Regions from separate parts of the Allobosea beijingensis genome, predicted to be linked through region 2. Evidence: predicted binding sites of a transcription regulator. Region 2 holds the regulator's gene; the other holds the start of a gene.
What was found. The regulator PhoB, encoded in region 2, activates phosphate uptake and scavenging genes when phosphate is short. The targets are predictions, from matches to a motif close to TGTCATNNANCTGTCAT.
Positions count from the first base shown of each region.

Region 1: Q9235_RS00420 (BtaA family protein) is a predicted target of PhoB. The motif match lies at 1,239-1,255, and genes of this name have one in related genera.

Region 1 is NZ_CP132359.1:77,116-86,943, reverse strand. It holds gene Q9235_RS00435 (ATP-dependent helicase) at 1-174, opposite strand, end outside; gene Q9235_RS00430 (hypothetical protein) at 290-595, shown strand; gene msrB (peptide-methionine (R)-S-oxide reductase MsrB) at 683-1,114, opposite strand; gene Q9235_RS00420 (BtaA family protein) at 1,343-2,566, shown strand; gene Q9235_RS00415 (class I SAM-dependent methyltransferase) at 2,563-3,240, shown strand; gene Q9235_RS00410 (potassium channel family protein) at 3,332-4,129, shown strand; gene Q9235_RS00405 (thioesterase family protein) at 4,220-4,792, opposite strand; gene Q9235_RS00400 (FAD-binding oxidoreductase) at 4,995-6,434, shown strand; gene Q9235_RS00395 (AsmA family protein) at 6,665-9,828, shown strand, end outside.
Region 2 is NZ_CP132359.1:642,818-652,645, forward strand. It holds gene sucC (ADP-forming succinate--CoA ligase subunit beta) at 1-96, opposite strand, end outside; gene mdh (malate dehydrogenase) at 175-1,137, opposite strand; gene Q9235_RS03215 (TetR/AcrR family transcriptional regulator) at 1,458-2,057, opposite strand; gene zapE (cell division protein ZapE) at 2,061-3,239, opposite strand; gene Q9235_RS03225 (amino acid ABC transporter ATP-binding protein) at 3,335-4,084, opposite strand; gene Q9235_RS03230 (SpoIIAA family protein) at 4,195-4,581, shown strand; gene phoB (phosphate regulon transcriptional regulator PhoB) at 4,585-5,292, opposite strand; gene phoU (phosphate signaling complex protein PhoU) at 5,306-6,025, opposite strand; gene pstB (phosphate ABC transporter ATP-binding protein PstB) at 6,049-6,855, opposite strand; gene pstA (phosphate ABC transporter permease PstA) at 6,895-7,779, opposite strand; gene pstC (phosphate ABC transporter permease subunit PstC) at 7,791-8,765, opposite strand; gene pstS (phosphate ABC transporter substrate-binding protein PstS) at 8,923-9,828, opposite strand, start outside.

The DNA.
Region 1 (9,828 bases), 570 kb from region 2:
CTTGCCGGTGCCGGCGCCGGCTAGCACCAGAACGGGGCCGCCCGTCGCCTCGACCGCCTGGCGCTGCTCCGGGTTCAGGCCCGCGAGATAGCCGGCCGCCGGCTGCGCGGCAGCGCGCGCGGCGAGGCCGCCGGGACGGGGCGGAGGAGCGGAAAAGGGGTCTGCGTCGGACAAGGGTGTGCGCTGCTCGTGCGTGATTCGTTCTCTAGCGAATATAGGGTGTCGCTGTCAGGATTGCGCCCTGCCGGAGCGATCATTTTATATCCCGTTCCACAGGGAGGTGGCAGCAATGACCGGGCAGGGCGGAGTGGGAGGCTGGGAGGTCAGCAACCAGGTGCCGGTGCTGGCCGATTACGATGCCTTCGCTGCCGATCCGGTGCTGCCGGGGATCGTCGCGGCCTTCGGCGCCGATTGGGCGCGCGAGCGGCTGCACGAGGCGGGGCGGACGGTCGGCTCTCCCGAAGATGATGCGCAACGAAGGACAGGCGCGGCGATTGACCGAGCGGCTGGATGGCGGCTGGTCCGGGCAATTCGGCGATCTGCCACTGGGCGTCGATGCGGCAGCGCTGGCGCGACGGCGATGCCCGCTCACTGAAACGTCATGCCCGGGCTTGACCCGGGCATCTCCTCATCACTTTTCCGTCTGGAGATGCTCGGGTCAAGCCCGAGCATGACGGCGCTATCAGGCTGCTTCCGGCTCGAAATTCATCGCCTCGCCGTTGATGCAATAGCGCAGGCCGGTTGGCGGCGGGCCGTCGGGGAAGACATGGCCGAGATGGCCGCCGCAATTGGCGCAATGGACTTCGACGCGGAGCATGCCGTAGCTGCGATCCTCGGTGGTGCCGACGGCGTCCTCGAGCGGCTGGTCGAAGCTCGGCCAGCCGGTGCCGCTCTCGAATTTCTCGCCTGACCTGAACAGCTTCTGTCCGCAGCCGGCGCAGGAGAAGGTGCCGGCGCGCTTCTCGTAGTTGAGCGCGCAGGAGCCGGCCCGCTCGGTGCCATGGCCACGCAGGATGCGGTACTGCTCGGGTGTCAGGCGCGCGCGCCATTCGGCGTCCGTGAGCTGGAAGGGAAAGTTCTCCTCCTGCTTCTTCTCGGCTCCGAACATGCTCATCAGACCCATTGCGATCTCCTTCCTGGCGGGAGCGCCTCGTCGGCTTTCGTGACGTCAATATGGGGTTTTGCGAGCCGGATTTCAGCCCCAACCGACGCTCCCGCTTTCACGAAGCCGTGCCGGCCGTCACCGGACCGTCACGCGACTCCTCTAGCAGCCCGGCCACCCGCAAAGGGAGGAAAACCGGTGACGCAACAGGCGACGCAAACGGCGCGCGCGGCCCGCCGCATGACGAGCTCCGGTCTTGGTCAGGCCGTCAGGCGCAGCAAGACACTGTCCAAGGCCGGCATGCTGGAATGGCTGTTCGCCCGCGCCTTCTCGGGATTGGTCTATCCGCAGATCTGGGAGGACCCGGTCGTCGACATGGCGGCGCTTGAGCTCAAGGCCGATGACCATGTCGTCGCGATCGCGTCCGGCTCCTGCAACATCCTGTCCTATCTGACGGCGGCGCCGATCCGGGTCAGCGCGGTCGATCTCAACGCCACCCATATCGCGCTCGGCAAGCTCAAGCTCGCGGCGCTGGCGCGGATGGACAGCCAGGAGGATTTCCTGCGCTTCTTCGGCCGGGCCAATGAAAGCGACAATGTCGCGCTCTATGATCGCGAGATCGCTGATCATCTCGATGCCGTCTCGCGGGGATACTGGGAGGGGCGAGGGCTGAACGGGCGGCGCCGGATCAGCCTCTTCGCCAAAGGCTTTCATCGCTATGGCCTGCTCGGGCGCTTCATCGGGACCGGGCATGTGCTGGCGCGGCTGCTCGGCGGCAATCCCAGGGCAATGCTGGCGGCGCGCGACCTGGCCGAGCAGCGCGTGCTTTACGGCAAGCATCTCGCGCCGGTTTTCGAACGCAAGCTGGTGCGCTGGCTTGTGCGCCAGCCGGCCTCGCTCTATGGGCTCGGCATTCCGCCGGCGCAGTACAAGGCGCTGGCCGCCGATGGCGAGGACGGCATCCTGGGCGCGCTGAAGCTTCGGCTGGAGCGTCTGGCCTGCGACTTCGATCTCAAGGACAATTACTTCGCCCAGCAGGCCTTTGGGCGGCGCTATGGCGACGGACCGGATGCGGCTTTCCCGCCCTATCTCCAGCCGCAGCATTTCGCGGCGGTCAAAGAGCGCGCGCCGGCCGTCACCTATCGCCAGAGCGCGGTCACGGCCTTCCTGGAGGACCAGCCGGCCGAGAGCTGCGATGCCTATGTCCTGCTCGATGCGCAGGACTGGATGAACGATGCCGATCTCACGGCTTTGTGGTCGCAGATCACGCGCACGGCCCGGCCGGGAGCGCGGGTGATCTTCCGCACGGCGGCCGACGAGCGTCTGCTGCCGGGCCGGGTGCCAGCCGCCATCCTCGACCAGTGGCATTACGAGGAGGAGAAGAGCCGCGAGCTCTGCCGGCAGGATCGTTCGGCGATCTATGGCGGCTTTCACCTCTATGTGCTGAGGGAGACCGCACGATGAGCGCGGCAGAGGCGCCTGCGGATTCCGCCGCCGGGCTGATGGACCGGATCTACCGCCACCAGCGCCATATCTACGACGCCAGCCGGAAGTTCTACCTGCTCGGCCGCGACCAGCTCATCGATGGCTTGCAGTCGCCGATGGGCGGAAGCGTGCTGGAGATCGGCTGCGGGACCGGGCGCAACCTGATCCGGATCGCCAGGCGCTATCCGGATTGCGCCTGCTACGGGCTCGATGTGTCCAGCGCGATGCTGGAGACGGCGCAAGGCTCGGTCGCAAAGGCGGGTCTGGAGCAGCGGATCAGGCTCGCGCAAGCGGATGCGACCGGCTTCGACCCGCAGGCGCTGTTCGGCCGTGCTGGTTTCGACCGGATCGTGATCTCCTACGCGCTGTCGATGATCCCGCCCTGGCAGGGTGTGGTGGCCGAGGCGCTGCGTCGGCTGAATCCTGGCGGCTCGCTGCATATCGTCGATTTCGGCGATCAGGCGGGTTTGCCGGCGCCGTTCAAGGCGGTGCTGCTGCGCTGGCTCGCGCTGTTCCATGTCACGCCGCGCGAAGATCTACCCGCTGTCGCGCGTGCCATGGCCGAAGCCGCAGGTGCCGACTGCCGGGTCAGCGGGCCCTATCGCGGCTATGCGGTCCATGCCGTGGCGACGCAGCGCCGGGACGCAGCATAGCGGCAGGTCAAGCTCTTATCCTCGCATCGGCCTCATCCGAGAACCGCGCCACACTTTTCGGGCCGATGCGATAGCGCCTATGCTGCCAGCAATGGATGCTGCCGACGCCCCGCCCGACCAGAGTCGCTTCGAAGCCCTGCGCGACCGGCTGCGCCAGCTCTATCATGGCCGCTCGCCTGCGGCCCTGCGCTTCCAGGCGGTGACGACGGTCGTCGATTTCCTGATCATCGCCTTCTTCATCCTGACGCCGCTGCTGCGCGAGAAATCAGCCTTCCTCTGGATCGACTATTCCGTCGCTGTGATCATGATCGCCGAGATCGGCGCGCGGCTGCTCGCCTCGACCAACATGCTCAGGTTGCTGCGCCAGCCGACCATGCTGCTCGATCTCTTCATCCTGCTCACGCTGCTCATGCCGCAATGGCTGGAGAATTTCGGCTTCCTGCGCATCCTCAGGCTGTGGTCGCTCTCGCATAAGGGCATCGTCTGGGCGCAGTTCCGTGAAACCCGCTTCCGCGAATGGGAAACCGTGGTCCGGGCGCTGAGCAACATCGCAACCTTCCTCTTCGTGGTGACCGGCTTCGTCTACACCTTCTTCTTCCGGCACGAGGGCGGGCTGGAGAGCTATGTCCAGGCGCTCTATTTTACGGTCGCGACGGTGACCACGACCGGCTTCGGCGACGTGACGCTGCCCGGCGTTGCCGGCAAGCTGACCTCTATCGTGGTGATGATCGTCGGGATCACGCTGTTCGTGCGGCTGGCGCAGGCGCTGTTCCGCCCGAACAAGGTGCTGTTCCCCTGTCCCGAATGCGCTTTGCAGCGGCACGAGCCGGATGCGGTCTATTGCAAGGCCTGCGGACACAAGCTGAAGATTCCCGACGGCGATCCCTGAGGAACTCAGATACGCAACCTTCATACTGAGGAGCGCCGCAGGCGCGTCTCCTCGGGATGAGGGCTGACGTTTCCGAAGTGTCGAACCGGTTCAGTGCCGGGTTTCGGTTGCCGTCTCGGTCTCGCGCTCCTCGGTGGTCTCGTCGACCCGGATGGCGGATTTCTTGGGCATGCCGATGATGCGGCCGATCGTGGCTGGCAACGGCATCATGCTGTGGGCCGCCTTCATCAAGGCGATGTTGGCGAGGATATCGGCCGGGAAGGGCGTGACCTTGCGATGGACCATGTCGACATGCAGCGACAGGTTCTCGCTGGTCGCCGCCAGCCAGCCCTCGTTGGCGTGCCGCATCTCCAGGTAATAATGCAGGCGCTTGTCGTCGAAGGCGATGAGCTGCGCGGTGACGCGGACGAGATCGCCCTCGGTCAACTCGCGCTTGTAGAGGATGTGGCACTCCGCCGTGAAAGTGGAGGCATGGCGGGTCTCGACATAGTCGCGGGTAAGGCCGACCAGCGAGAAGACCTCGTCGACCGCGCGGTCGAACAGCACATGGTAATAGGCCATGTTGAGATGACCGTTATAGTCGATCCACTGCGGCTCGACCCGCATCGCCGACGAGACGAAGGGTGCGAAGAACAGCGCCGGGGCGCGCGTATCGTGTTTCATGTTCGCCTCCCTGACAGGCGCCTCGTTCAAGGGCAGGCGGCATTATTGCCGCTGCCCATTCGACCGTCGCATGATCTAGTATGCATCGCTCGCAAGCGGCGTCAGCATCTTGGGCCGGCCAGTATGGCAGGACCATGTCGAAGCGTAACCAATTGCGAAACCGATCTGTTCCAAGTCTAAGCGCCAGAACCGGATGTTGACAATGAGCCTGCCCAGCACCGCCCCTCATGCCAGCCCTGCCTCCGCCGCAGTGCTGCCGCCCTCGCCGGAGGCGATTGCCGCGGTGACGCAGGCGCTGGCCGCAAGCTTCGGCAACCGGCTGGTCACCAGCCTGGCGGTGCGCCAGCAGCACGGCCATACGCTGACCTGGATCCCGAACCAGCCGCCGGATGCAGTGGTGTTCCCGCAGAACACGGGCGAAGTCTCGGAGATCGTGAAGCTCTGCGCCGGCCATGGCGTGCCGGTTATCGCTTTCGGCACAGGCACTTCGCTGGAGGGCCATGTTAACGCGACCTTCGGCGGCGTCTGCATCGACATGTCCCAGATGAAGCGGATCATCGCGGTCCATGCCGAGGATCTCGATGTCGTCGTCGAGGCCGGCGTCACCCGCAAGGAGCTCAACGAGCATCTGCGCGACCAGGGTCTGATGTTCCCGATCGATCCCGGCGCCGACGCCTCGCTCGGCGGCATGGCCGCGACGCGCGCTTCGGGCACCAACGCCGTCCGCTATGGGACGATGAAAGACAATGTCCTGGCGCTGACCGCGGTGATGGCCGACGGTTCGATCGTCAAGACCTCGACGCGCGCCCGCAAGACCTCGGCCGGATACGACCTCACCCGCTTGCTCGTCGGCTCGGAAGGCACGCTCGGCATCATCACCGAGGTGACGCTGAAGCTGCACGGCATCCCGGAGGCGATCGCCGCCGGAGTCTGCCCGTTCCCCTCGGTGAAGGCCGCCTGCGATGCGACCATCATCACGATCCAGTCCGGCCTGCCGGTCGCACGCATCGAACTGCTCGACGACGTGATGATCCGCGGCGTCAACCTGCATGCCAAGCTCGGCTTAGCCGAGACGACGATGCTCTTCGTCGAATTCCACGGCACGGAAGCCGGCGTGAAGGAGCAGTCCGAGCGCTTCGGCGAGATCGCGGCCGAGTTCGGCGGCGGTCCGTTCGAATGGGCGACCAAGGCCGAGGACCGCTCCAAGCTCTGGCAGGCGCGCCATGACGCCTATTGGGCGGCCAAGGCGCTGCGCCCCGGCTTCGAATCGGTCGCGACCGATGTCTGCGTGCCGATCTCGCGCCTGGCCGAATGCGTCGAGGAAACCAAGCGCGACATCGAGGCCTCCGGCCTGGTCGCGCCGATCGCGGGCCATGTCGGCGACGGCAATTTCCACACGCAGCCGCTGGTCGATTTGGCGGATGCTGCGGAGGTCGAGCGCGCGCAGGCCTTCATCGACCGGCTGGTGAAGCGGGCGCTGGCGATGGGGGGCACCTGCACGGGCGAGCACGGTGTCGGCCAGAAGAAGATGAAATATCTGGAGCAGGAGCATGGGGCCGAGGCGCTCGCGGTGATGCGCGTGCTGAAACGCGCGCTCGACCCGCGCAACATCCTCAATCCCGGAAAAATCGTCGCCCTGTGACGCCGTTGCGGCTTGCGCCTTTGGTTTCCTTCGCCGAAATGTCGTGATCTTGCCGCGACTTGCGGGCAGGATGGGCAGGTGTCGGCACGAGCCGTCATTGCGAGGAGCAAAGCGACGAAGCAATCGAGGGGACGTAGAGTTCTGTCGCTCCCGGATTGCTTCGCTGCGCTCGCAATGACGACCGAAGTCGGCGCTGTTCCACCACGAGCGACAGGGGCAGGCAGCGGAATTTGCGTGAGAGTCTGACAGTTCTGGCCGGCCTGCTGGTGCTGGCGCTGCTGGCGGCCCTGATCGGCCCCGGCTTCGTCGACTGGCGCGCCTATCGCCCGCAGATCGAGACCCGATTGAGCGAGGCGCTCGGCGTCGAGACGCGTGTCGGCGGTGCCATCGGCCTGAGGCTGCTGCCCTCGCCGCGCATCGCGCTGGAGGATGTCAGGATCGGCCCCGGCGACGGCACGGCGAGTTCCGCCAGCGCCGAGCAAGCGACCGTGGAACTGGCGCTGGCGGCGCTCGCGCGCGGCGAGTTCCGCTTCTCCGAAGCGCGGCTAGACGGCGCGGCGCTCTCGCTCTCGCTCGACGAGTCGGGTGCCATCCGCCTGCCCGAGCGGAGCGGCACGGGCATCCCGGCCGGAGCGAGCCTCGATCGTCTGACGATCAGCCGTTCGACCCTGATCTGGCGCGAGGCGGGCAAGCCGGCGGTCGTCCTGTCGCCGATCGCGGCCGAGATGTCGGCGGTAAGCCTTGCCGGTCCGTGGCGCTTCGAGGGCGAGGTCGCCGGCGCATCGCTGCGTGTCACCACAGGCGAGATCGAGGATGACGGCCGGCTCAGGACGAAGGCCTATCTCACCGGCGAGGATATTCAGCTCGGCTTCGACGGGGCGCTGGTCTTCCCGAAGAGCGCCGAGGGCTTCGGTGCCGAACTCGATGGCGCCTTCAATCTCTCGCCGGGCGGTGCCGTTGCGGTGGCCGGGCGGGTCAAGGGTGGCAGCCGCCAGCTCGATCTCTCCGGGCTCACGCTCGATCTCGCCGGCGGCGCCGCGCGGCTTGAGGGCGAAGGGCAGTATCTTCCCGGTACCGGCAAGGGCTCGCTGGCCCTGCGGGCGCGGCGGCTCGACGCCGACGCGCTGACGACGGCGCTGGCCGAAAGGCAGGGTTTCGAGCGCGCCTTGCAGGGCCTGCCCGGCTCCTTCGATGTCAGCCTCGATCTCGACCAGTTAATCTGGCGTGGGGAGGACTTCGCGAACCTCGCCCTGCGCGGGCATCTGCATGACGGAGGCTTGAGCGATGCTTCGGCTTCCGTGCGCGTGGCGGGTGCGCTGATCGGCGCCAGCGGCAATCTCGATGGTAACGGGGCCTCGGGCCGTCTCAATCTCAAGGCCGAGGATGCGAGGCGCGTCGGGCTGGTGCTGTCGCGGGCCGGGCTCGATCCGGCGCTGGCCGATTTCATCGCGCGGCTCGGGCGGATAGATGCCGATATCGTCGGCGCCTGGACGGGCAGCGGCGGGCGCTTCCAGCGCCTGCTGGTCGCGGGGTCGTCGGGCCTGCGCCTCGACGCTTCCGGCGAGATCGCGCCGAACCGCATCGCCGCGAAGGCGGCGCTGAACGGGCTCTCGCTCGATACGCTGCCGCCCGGCAACAGCCTCTCCGGCCTGCTCCGGCAGCGCGACGTGGCACTGGATCTCGCGCTGACCAACCTGCGCTTCCGCAACGCGCCGCCGGGCTCGGCCAATCTCGATCTCCGGCGCGAGGGCGACGTCTGGCGGCTGAGCCGGCTGTCGGTCGATGGCTTCGGCGGCGTCGCCGTCACCGGCGCTGGCGCATTGCTGGCGGAGGGCGGCGAGATTTCCGGCCGGGTGAGGGCGCCGCGCTTCGAGACGCTGACGGCTCTGGCCGGGCCGCTGCTGCCGGAGACCGCGATCCAGGCGCTCCAGCGCGTCGGCGAGGGGCTGGCGCGGCTCGATACCGGCTTCCGGCTGACGCGCGCGGCCTCGGGCGACACCAGCCTGTCGGCCGAAGGCACGGCTGCGGCGGGCCGGCTCAAGCTCGACGGCCGGCTCGACCGGGCCGGTAACTGGAACCGGGCGGCGCTGGGCTTCGAGCTCAACGACCGGCGGCAGGCTTTCGCGGCCCTCGGCTTGCCATTGCCGCAGCAGGGTGGGCCGGGCCGGTTCAATTTGGAGCTGGACCAGGGCAAGGCGACGGGTTCGCTGGCCGGGCAGGGGCTCTCGATCGTCGCCGAGAGTGGCCGGCAGGGGCTCCGATTGACCCTGCAGGCGGACGGACCGGGGCAGGTTCTCGCCGAAGGCCCGGCACGCCTGCTTCCGGACGGTGTGATCGACGCGTCTGCGCGGCTTGGCCTCGTCGAGGAGGCGATCCGGCTCGATGAGATCACGGCTCATCTCGGCGGCATGGCGGTGAATGGTTCGCTGCTGCTGCCGCGCGAGGGGCGCTCCTCCGGTCGCATCGCGATGCCGGCGGCCGACCTGCGCCCGCTGATGAACGCGGCGTTGGGGCAGGCGGCGGCGACGCCGAACGCGCTCTGGTCGACCGGGCGCTTCGGGCGCGTCGCTGGCTTCCCCGATTTCGATATCGCGGTGGAGACCGGGACGCTGCTCGCCTTCGACGGCGGGGCGATCCGTAATGCGAGTTTCACGCTGCGCTCGGATCAGGACGGGCTCCGGATCGACGATATCCGCGGCAGCTATGGCGGCGGGCAGGTCGCCGGGCGGCTCGGTCTGCGGCGCGATGGCGGGCTCGCGCAGCTCAACGGGCGGCTCAGCCTGATGGCGGTCGATCTCGGCGAGTTCACCAAAGGGGCCGTCGGCGGCAAGGCCTCGGGGCAGGTCGAGTTCGGCGGCTCGGGCGAGACGCCGGCGCGGCTGGTGGCGGGCCTGAGCGGGGCCGGCAGCCTCGCATTCACGGCGACGCGCCTCGCCCGCTTCGATCCCAACGCCTATGCGCGGATCATCGCCGGGACCGGCGAGGATGCGTCCGAGAGCGACGCTTCGCGGCTGCAGGATCGTCTCAGCGAGGCGCTCGATCGGGGTGCCTGGGCGCTCGGTGACGTCACGCTGCCTTTCACGCTGGCCGGCGGGTTGATCCGGCTCCAGCCCTTCGCCTTCGAGCGCAACGGCCTGCGCGCCGAGGCGAGCGGCATCCTCGACCTGCGTGCGCTGACCGCCGATCTAAGGCTCGGCCTGAGGCCGCTGGGCAGCCTGCCCAAGGGCTGGCCGGGCGATGCGCCGCAGATCGGCATCGCCTGGCGTGGGCCGTTGTCGAATCTTCGGCGCGAGAGCGATGTCAGCGCCTTGTCGAATACAGTCGCGGCGCGGGCGCTGGCGCGCGAGATCGAGCGGGTCGAGGCCTTCGAGGCCGATGCGCGCGAGCGCGCGAT
Region 2 (9,828 bases):
GACCGCCTCAGCCACCGTCAGCGCCGGGAAACCGGCCGAAACGGGCGCGCCGAATTCCTTCAGGATGGCTTTGCCCTGGTATTCGTGGATGTTCATGTGCTCGGTTTCCCTGACAGCGACAAATGAAGACGAAAAGGCGGCGAAGCGGATCGACGCTCGCCGCCTTCAGTTAGATCACGCGAGTGACGAGTCGATGTTCTTGCAGGCGTCGATCAGGCCCTGGACCGAAGCCACCGACTTCGCCAGCATCTCCTTCTCGGCACCGTTGAGGCGGATCTTGACGACGCGCTCGACACCCTTGGCGCCGATCACGACGGGAACGCCGACGAACATGTCCTTGACGCCGTACTGTCCACGCAGCGCAGCCGCCGCCGGCAGGACGCGCTTCTGGTCCTTGAGATAGCTCTCTGCCATCGCGATCGCGGAAGCCGCCGGGGCGTAGAAGGCCGAGCCGGTCTTGAGCAGGTTGACGATCTCGCCGCCGCCCTTGCGGGTGCGCTCGACGATGGCGTCCAGCTTCTCCTGCGTGGTCCACTTCATCTTGACGAGGTCCGGCAGCGGGATGCCGGCGACGCCCGAATAGCGGACCAGCGGCACCATGTCGTCGCCATGGCCGCCGAGCACGAAGGCCGAGACGTCCTTGACCGAGACCTGGAACTCCTCGGCGAGGAAGTGGCGGAAGCGGGCGCTATCCAGCACGCCGGCCATGCCGCAGATCATGTTGGGCTTGAGGCCCGAGAACTTCTGCAGAGCCCAGACCATCGCGTCGAGCGGGTTGGTGATGCAGATCACGAAGGCCTTCGGGGCGTACTGCTTGATGCCTTCACCGACCGACTTCATCACCTTGAGATTGATGCCGATCAGGTCGTCGCGGCTCATGCCCGGCTTACGCGGCACGCCGGCGGTGACGATGATCACGTCGGCGCCCTTGATGTCCTCATAGGAATTCGTGCCCTTGTAGCCGGCGTCGAAGCCGTCGACCGGGGCGGACTCGGCGATGTCCAGGCCCTTGCCCTGCGGAATGCCCTCGGCGATGTCGAACAGGACGACGTCGCCCAGTTCCTTGAGGCCGGCGAGGTGAGCGAGCGTGCCACCGATCTGGCCGGAGCCGATGAGGGCGATCTTCTTACGGGCCATTGCCTAGTCCTTTGTTTCTGGCGCGACCATCGATCCGGCTGCTGCCGGCTTCGACATTCAAAATGCCTTGGCGCTGCGACAGGTCAGCTCCCGGTGGGAGCCGGCCAAACCGTGCGTTCCTTTGGCCCAAACCGGGCTTTTGCCGCAACCCTTGCCGAAAAAGCGGCTTTTCTCGGGCATGACGCGCCTCGCGCGACACCGCGCGAGGCCGATCCCGATTTTTCAATGACTTAGCGGAGGCAATCCCGCACGCTCGGTTCCATCAGGAACGAAAATCGATAATTACAATTTACAGATATTGTAATTGGTAACCGGATTATTCACACGATCCCGTTGCCGAGCACCCGCAGGATCACCCGGATCAGGGTAGAGAGCCGCGTATCGACCGACGCCTGCGGAACATCCGCCTCCAGCGCCAGCGAGGCCGGATGGATGAAGCGGTTGGTGGCGTCGATGACGAAGGCGATCGCCCGGTCGCGATCGCGCGGCTCGAACACGCCGGTCGCGATGCCCTCGTCGACCACCCGCTCGAACAGCGCGCGGACGCGGGTGCGGTTGCGCCGGCTGATCGCGTGCCGCTTGGCGACGGCGAGCGACAAGGCCGCGAAGAGATGCGGCTCCTCGGTCAGCAGGTCGCGATTGGCCTTGGCGAGCGCCAGGATCAGGCGTTCCAGCTTGTCGTCGGCCGGGTCGGGTCCATCGGCGACATCGGCGAGCCGGCGCTCTGTCGCCTTCAGCCAGACATCGACGACGGCATCGATCAGCGCGCCCTTGGAGGGGAAGTAGCGGTAGACATTGGCATGGGTCATGCCCGCCTCTTCCGCCACGGCGACGACCGTGAAGCGCTTCAGCCCGAACTTGCGCAGATGCTCGCCGGCGACCGTGAGGATGCGGGTCTCGCTCGGCTCGCGCTGCGCCATCGGTCAGGTCTCGACCAGGCCGGTGGTGTTCCCGCTCGCCGCCGAGTCCGGCCGGCCATGCGGCATCGCCAGGTACTCCTCGGAGCGCATTTCGATCAGGCGGGAGACGGTGCGGTCGAACTCGAACGCCTCGCGGCCCTTGCTCGCCCGATAGAGTTCGTGCGGCTCCGCCGCCGCCGAAGCGACGAGCTTCACATGATGCTCATAGAGCGTGTCGATCAGGATGATGAAGCGCTTGGCCTCGTTGCGCCGGTCGAAATCGAGGATCGGGATCTCGTCGAGCACCAGCGTATGGAAGCGCTGCGCCAGCGCGATATAGTCGGAGGCGCCATAGGCTTGCGCACAGAGATCGGCGAAGCCCGCCCGCGCCACGCTGCCGGCAGCCTGCGGCAAGACGAGATCGTGCCCCTGCACGGTGAGCACCGTGCGTTGGCCCTGCGTCTTGCCCGACAGGGCCTTGAAGGCGGCATCGAGCGCAGCCTGCGCCTTCTCGTCGGCCGGGACATGATAGACCGGCGCGCCGCCGAGCTTCTCCAGCCGGAAATCGGTACGCGCATCGAGCTTGAGCACCTCGACCTTGGTCTGCAGCAATTCGATGAAGGGCAGGAACAGCGCCCGGTTGAGCCCGCCCTCGTAGAGCCGCGACGGCTCGACATTCGAGGTCGCAACCACGACGACGCCGGCCGCGAACAGCGCCGTGAACAGCCGCCCGAGGATCATCGCATCGGCGATGTCGGTGACGGTGAACTCGTCGAAGCAGAGCAGATAGGCCTCGTCCGCAAGATCGGCAGCAACCGGCGCGATCGGGTCGGAATCCTTGACCTCGCCGCTCTTGATCTTCTGGCGATAGGCATTGATGCGGCCATGGACGTCGGCAAGGAACTCGTGGAAATGCACCCGGCGCTTGCGCTTCACCGGCGCCGCCTCGAAGAACATGTCCATCAGCATGGTCTTGCCGCGGCCGACCGAGCCCCAGACATAGAGCCCTTTCGGCGCCGCAGCCGTATCCGGCTTCTTGCCGAAGAGCCAGCCGAGCGCGCTGCCCTTGCGCGCGAGCCGGCGGGCGGCGAGCGTCTCGGTCAGCGCCTGGAGCTTCTTGACCACCGCGACCTGCGCGGGATCGCGCTCGATGGCGCCCGCCTCGACCAGGGCGGCATAACGGTCGGTGATCGAGGCTGACATGACGGCGGGCGCTGGCGATCCGGAAAAGACCAGACCGGGTTACGGCAGCCCCGCACTCACCGCAAGTCCGCAGGGCTGCTTTGGGCGGACCCGCATCATACCGAGAGGGCCGCGAGGAAGTCGCGCGTGCGCGCCTGCCTCGGCCTCGTCAGCATGGTCTGCGGAGACCCGTGCTCGACAATCTCACCACCAGCCATGAAGGCGACGCCATCGGCGACATCGCTGATAAAGCCGAGTTCATGCGTCGCCGCGATCATCGTCAGGCCCGACGTGGCAAGGTTGCGCATCACGGCGAGCACCTCGCCTGCCGTGTCCGGATCGAGCCCCGCGGTGGGCTCGTCCAACAGCATCAGCCTCGGCCGCGCCGCCGACACTCGCGCGACGCCAAGGCGCCACCGCTCCCCGCCCGAAAGCTCGCTTGGATAGGCATCGCGCCTGTCGGCCAGCCCGGCCCGCTCCAGCGCAGCCATCGCCTCCGCGACGATCTCCCGTCGCGACAGCCTGAGCTGGCCGAGCGGCCCTTCAAGAATGTGCTGCAGGGCGGTCATGTGATCGAACAGTTCGGGACGCTGCGAGACCATGCCGACGACAAGACCCTGGCGCGCGGTCTCCGCCTCGATCGATGCTCCATCGATCTGGATCGTCCCTTCGTCGATCGCCTCGCTCCCGCCGATGCAGCGCAGCAGCGTCGACTTGCCGGCGCCCGGCCGCCCGATGAGGCACAGGATCGCTCCGGGCGCCACTGCAAGCGAGACGTCGCTCAGCGCCTTCACCTCGCCGAAGCGCTTGCTGACATGGGCGATGGCCACGGCCGCACCAGCCTTCGTGATCTGCGCCGCGCTCACACCGCGTCCTCCGTGAATGTCGTCGGAGGCCATATCGCCCGATCCGCGGCAAGGCCAGCCCGGCGAAACCTCCTGCTCGGCCGCGCGTTGGCGCTTGAGGAGGAGGAGCCATGCTCACCATTCTGCCCGCCCCAGACCATGTCGCCGCCTATCGCCTGTCGCAGACGCTGACTGGCGAGGATCTCGACGCGATCATGGCCGACATCGAAGCTCGGCTCGTCCGCCACGAGAAGCTCGGCATCCTCGCCGACATGACCGATTTCACCGACATGACGCTGGCCGCCGCCTGGAAGGACGCACGCTACAGCCTCGGCAAGCTCTGGGAGCTCCGTCGTTTCCCGAAGGAAGCGGTGATCACCGACAAAGGCTGGCTCGCCGGCTTCGTCGATCTGCTCGACCCGGCGATTCCCTTCGTCAAGGTCCGCGCCTTCAAGCCCGAGGACTACGAGAAGGCGCTGAGTTGGGTCGGCGATATCGAGGGCGGCCCAGACGCCTGAGGCTTATGCGGCGCCGCCGCGCGCAAAGGTCTCGTCGAAGGCATAGCCCGCGCCGCGTACCGTCCGCAGCGGGTCCTTGGCATCCCCCGGCGTGATCGCCTTGCGCAAACGCCCGACATGCACGTCGACCGTGCGCTCGTCGATATAGACGTCGCGGCCCCAGACGGCGTCGAGAAGCTGGGCGCGGGAATAGACCCGGCCCGGCGCCTGCATCAGAAATTCCAGCAGGCGGAACTCGGTCGGTCCGAGATGGAGTTCGCTACCCGCGCGCCTGACGCGGCGCGTCGTACGGTCGAGTTCGAGATCGCCGGCCGCGAGCAGCCCCGCGACATGGCCGGGCTTCGCCCTGCGAAGAAGCGCCTGGATGCGCGCGATCAATTCCGGCAGCGAGAACGGCTTGACGACATAGTCGTCGGCGCCGGTCGCGAGCCCGCGCACGCGCTCGGTCTCCTCGCCGCGCGCCGTCAGCATGATGATCGGCACGCGCTCGGTGTCGCGCCGCGAGCGCAGGCGCCGGCAGAGCTCGATGCCGGACAGGCCCGGCAGCATCCAGTCGAGCAGGACGAGATCAGGCGTGTGATCGCGCAGATGCAGCTCCGCGTCGTCCCCCCGCGCGACGCTGTCGACCTCGAAGCCCTCGGCCTCGAGATTATAGCGCAGCAGCAGGGTGAGCGGCTCTTCGTCCTCGACGATCAGGATGCGTGCGGCCATGTTGGCTTTGACCTTAGTTTCCCGTCACCGCTTCGACCTCGATATTGGTCGTGTCGAGCTTCGGCCGGTTCACATCGAGGGAATCGCCGGTGACGAGGTAATGGATGGTCTCGGCGATGTTGGTGGTGTGATCGCCGATGCGCTCGATGTTCTTGGCGCAGAACAGCAGATGCGTGCAGAACGTGATGTTGCGCGGGTCTTCCATCATGTAGGTCAGGAGCTCGCGGAACAGCGAGGTGTAGAGCGCGTCGATCTCGTCGTCGCGCTTCCAGACCTCGAGCGCCTTCTGCTCGTTGGTGGCGGCATAAGCGTCCAGCACATCCTTGAGCTGGGCCTGCACGAGGCGGCTGATATGCTCGAGGCCGACAACCGCGCGATGCGGCGGCTGGAACTGCCCGGCGATGGCGACGGCCCGCTTGGCGATGTTCTTGGCGAGATCGCCGACGCGCTCGATGTCCGAAGCGAGGCGGATCGCCGAGATCAGCTCACGCAGATCCTGCGCCAGAGGCTGGCGCCGGGCGATGGTAAGCACGGCCTTCTCCTCGACCTCGCGCTGGAGGTTGTCGAGGCGCTGGTCGGCCGAGATGATCTTCTGGGCCAGCGCGGTATCGCGGCGAACGAGCGCGACCGTGGAATCGCCCAGCATGCGCTCGGCCATTCCGCCCATTTCGGCGAGGCTGCGGCGGATACCTTCGAGATCGGCGTCGTAGGAACGGACGATGTGTTCAGTCATGGCATTGCCCTCCACGGCGTCGCTTAGCCGAAACGGCCTGTGACGTAGTCCTGCGTCTGCTTTTTGGCGGGGTTCATGAAGATCGTGTTGGTCGGAGCGAACTCGATGACCTCGCCGAGATACATGAAGGCGGTGTACTGCGAGATGCGCGCCGCCTGCTGCATGTTGTGCGTGACGATGGCGATGGTGAAGTCGCTCTTGAGCTGCTCCAGCAGGTCTTCGATCTTGCCGGTCGAGATGGGATCGAGCGCCGAGGTCGGCTCGTCGAACAGGATCACTTCCGGCTTCTGCGCGATGGTGCGCGCGATGCACAGGCGCTGCTGCTGGCCGCCGGAGAGACCCATGCCGGAGCTCTTCAGCTTGTCCTTGACCTCGTCCCAGAGCGCGGCGCGGCGCAGCGCGCCCTCGACGCGGTCGTCGAGCTCCGACTTCGGCGGCTTCTCGTAGAGGCGGATGCCGAAGGCGACGTTGTCGTAGATCGACATCGGGAACGGCGTCGGCTTCTGGAAGACCATGCCGACGCGCGAGCGCAGCTCGTTCACATCGACTTCTTTCGAGATGATGTTGCGGCCGTCGAGCATGATCTGCCCTTCGGCGCGCTGCTCGGGGTAGAGCGAGTAGATGCGGTTGAAGATGCGCAGCAGGGTCGACTTGCCGCAGCCCGACGGCCCGATCAGCGCCGTGACGTGCCGGTCGCGGAAGTCGAGATTGATGTTCTTCAGCGCCTTGTGCTCGCCGTAGTAGAAATCGAGGTTCTTGACCGCGATCCGGACGGGCGCCTCGGCATCGAGCGACTGGGGGGAGAGTTCAAGGGTCGAAAGCATCGACATGGGTCCTCAAGGTCGGTCGCGACCGGGTTGGTTTCAGGCTCACTTGCTGCCGGCGACGATACGCCGGGCAACGATCGAGAGCACGAGGATCGAGATGGTGATGATCAGCGAGCCGGCCCAGGCGAGCTGCTGCCAGTTCTCGTAAGGGGCGGAGGCGAACTGGTAGATCGTCACCGGCAGGTTCGAGACGCCGCCGACAAGTGTCGGCGAGAACCAGAAATTGTTGTTGAGCGCGGTGAAGAGCAGCGGCGCGGTCTCGCCGGCGATGCGGGCGAGCGCCAGCAGGATGCCGGTGACCATGCCGGCCTTGGCCGCGCGCCAGGTCACCGAGGTGATCACGACGGAAGGCGGCGCGCCGAGCGCAGCGCCGGCTTCGCGCAAGGGACCGGGCACGAGGCTGAGCATGTCCTCGGTGGTGCGCACGATGACCGGGATCGCGATGATGCCGAGCGCGACGCCGCCGGCCCAGCCGGAATAGCCGCGGAACGGCTCGACGAGGATGACGTAGACGAACAGGCCGATCAGGATCGACGGCGCCGAGAGCAGGATGTCGTTGATGAAGCGGATCAGATTGGCGAGCTTCGAGCGCCGGCCGTATTCCGCGAGCCAGGTTCCGGCCAGCACGCCGATCGGCGTGGCGATGGCGATGCCGAGGAAGGTCAGCACGAAGGAGCCGACGATGGCGTTGGCGATGCCGCCGCCTTCTGTGCCGGGGCCGGGCGTCACCGCCGTGAACGTCGCGACGGAGAGCCCGCCGATGCCCTTCACCAGCAGCATGCCGAGGATCCAGAACAGCACGAAGATGGCGGTGAAGGTGAAGCCGGTGGCGATGATCTTCATCATCCGGTCGGCCGTGCGGCGGGACTGGCGCACGCGCCCCCAGGGCTGGCGCGGCAATTCGCGAGTCGTGGTCGTCATGGTCATGGGGGTGAGCCTCAGTAGCGCTTGACGCGGGCGACCAGCAGTCGCGCGATGACGAGGACGACGAAGGTGACGAAGAACAGGATGCACCCCAGCGCGATCAGCGCGTTGAGCTGAAGGCCCATCGCCTCGTTGAACTCGTTGGCGATGCGCGAGGCGATCGTCGAACCGGGATCGAGGATCGAAGCCGAGAGCCGGTTGGCGTTGCCGACGACGAAGGTGACCGCCATGGTCTCGCCGAGCGCGCGGCCGAGGCCGAGCATCACCGCGCCGATGATCGAGACACCGGCCTGGGGCACCAGGACGTGGCGCACGACCTCCCAGGTCGTCGCGCCGATGCCATAGGCGCTCTCGCGCAGCACGGAGGGGATCTGCTCCAGCATGTCGCGGGTGATCGAGGCGATGAACGGCACGATCATGAAGGCGAGGATGATGCCGGCAGTGAAGATGCCCAGGCCCGAGGGCGAGCGCGAGTAGAGCACCGTGCCGACGATCGGCATGCCCTCGACGATGTTCGACAGCGGGATCTGCACATAGGCCGCGAAGAGCGGCACGAAGACGAACAGGCCCCACATGCCGTAGATGATCGAGGGCACGGCGGCGAGCAGCTCGATAGCGGTCGCGACCGGCTTCTTGAACCAGGCCGGCGCGAGCTGGGTCAGGTAGACCGCGATGCCCAGCGAGAGCGGTACGCCGATCACCAGCGCGATCAGCGCAGTCGAGAGCGTGCCGACGATCGCCGGCCAGGCGCCGTATTGCTCGTTCTGGGTATCCCAGACGCTGGAGGTGATGAAGCCGAGGCCGAATTCGCGGAAGGCCGGCCAGCCGCCGATCACCATCGAGGCCATGATGGCGGCGAGCAGCACCAGCACCAGCAGCGCCGCCGCGAAGCTGGCATTGCGGAAGACCAGGTCGAAGGTTGCCTTCGGTGTCTTCCGGACGATTGGCGTCGCGCCGGGAATGCTCGACATGTCGGTTGCTGCGGTCATCCGCGGAGGCTCCGGTGGCATGGCCGGGATCGTCGGGTGACCCGCCCGACCCCAGCCCTCATCCTGAAGAGCGCCCGAAAAAGGCTCCTCAGGATGAGGGCTTCAAGAGTGCGGCGAGGCGGGTCGAAACCCGCCTCGCCCGTGTCGGTGGCAGCGATCAGAAGATCGGCTTGCCGGAATTGTCGGTCACGCCCTTCCAGGCATTGCGGACCTGGTCCTTCACGTTCGCCGGCAGGGCGACGTAGTCGAGGTCGCTGGCGAGCTTGTCGCCGCTCTTGTAGGCCCATTCGAAGAACTTCAGCGCGGCCTGCACCTCTTCCGGCTTCTCCGGCTTGGCATGGACCAGGATGAAGGTCGCCGAGGTGATCGGCCAGGCGTCCGCGCCCTTCTGGTTGTTCAGCGAGATGCCGAAACCGGGCTGCTCGCTCCAGTTGGCGTTGGCGGCAGCGGCCTGGAAGGCCTTCTCTTCCGGCGCCGGGAAGTTGCCGTCGGCATTCTTAACCAGGGCGTGGGAGAGCTTGTTCTGCTTGGCATAGGCGTATTCGACATAGCCGATCGAGTTGGCGACCTGCTTGACCGAGGCCGAGACGCCCTCGTTGCCCTTGCCGCCGATGCCGACCGGCCACTGCACGGCGGTGTTGGTGCCGAGCTTCGACTTCCACTCGGCCGAGACCTTGGAGAGATAGTCGGTGAACACGAAGGTCGTGCCCGAGCCGTCCGAACGGTAGACCGGGTTGATGTTGGCGTCCGGCAGGGTGACGCCGGCATTGAGCGCGACGATCTTCGGATCGTTCCACTTCTTGATGTCGCCCATATAGATCTGGGCGATGACCTCGCCCGAGAGCTTGAGCTTGCCCGGCTCGACGCCGGCGATGTTCACGGCCGGCACGACGCCGCCCATCACGGTCGGGAACTGGATCAGGCCGTCCTTGGTCAGATCCTCGCCCTTGAGCGGGGCGTCGGTGGCGCCGAAGGCGACGGTCTTGGCCTTGATCTGGCGGATGCCGCCACCCGAGCCGATCGACTGGTAGTTCAGGCCGGTGCCCGTCTCCTTCTTGTAGGC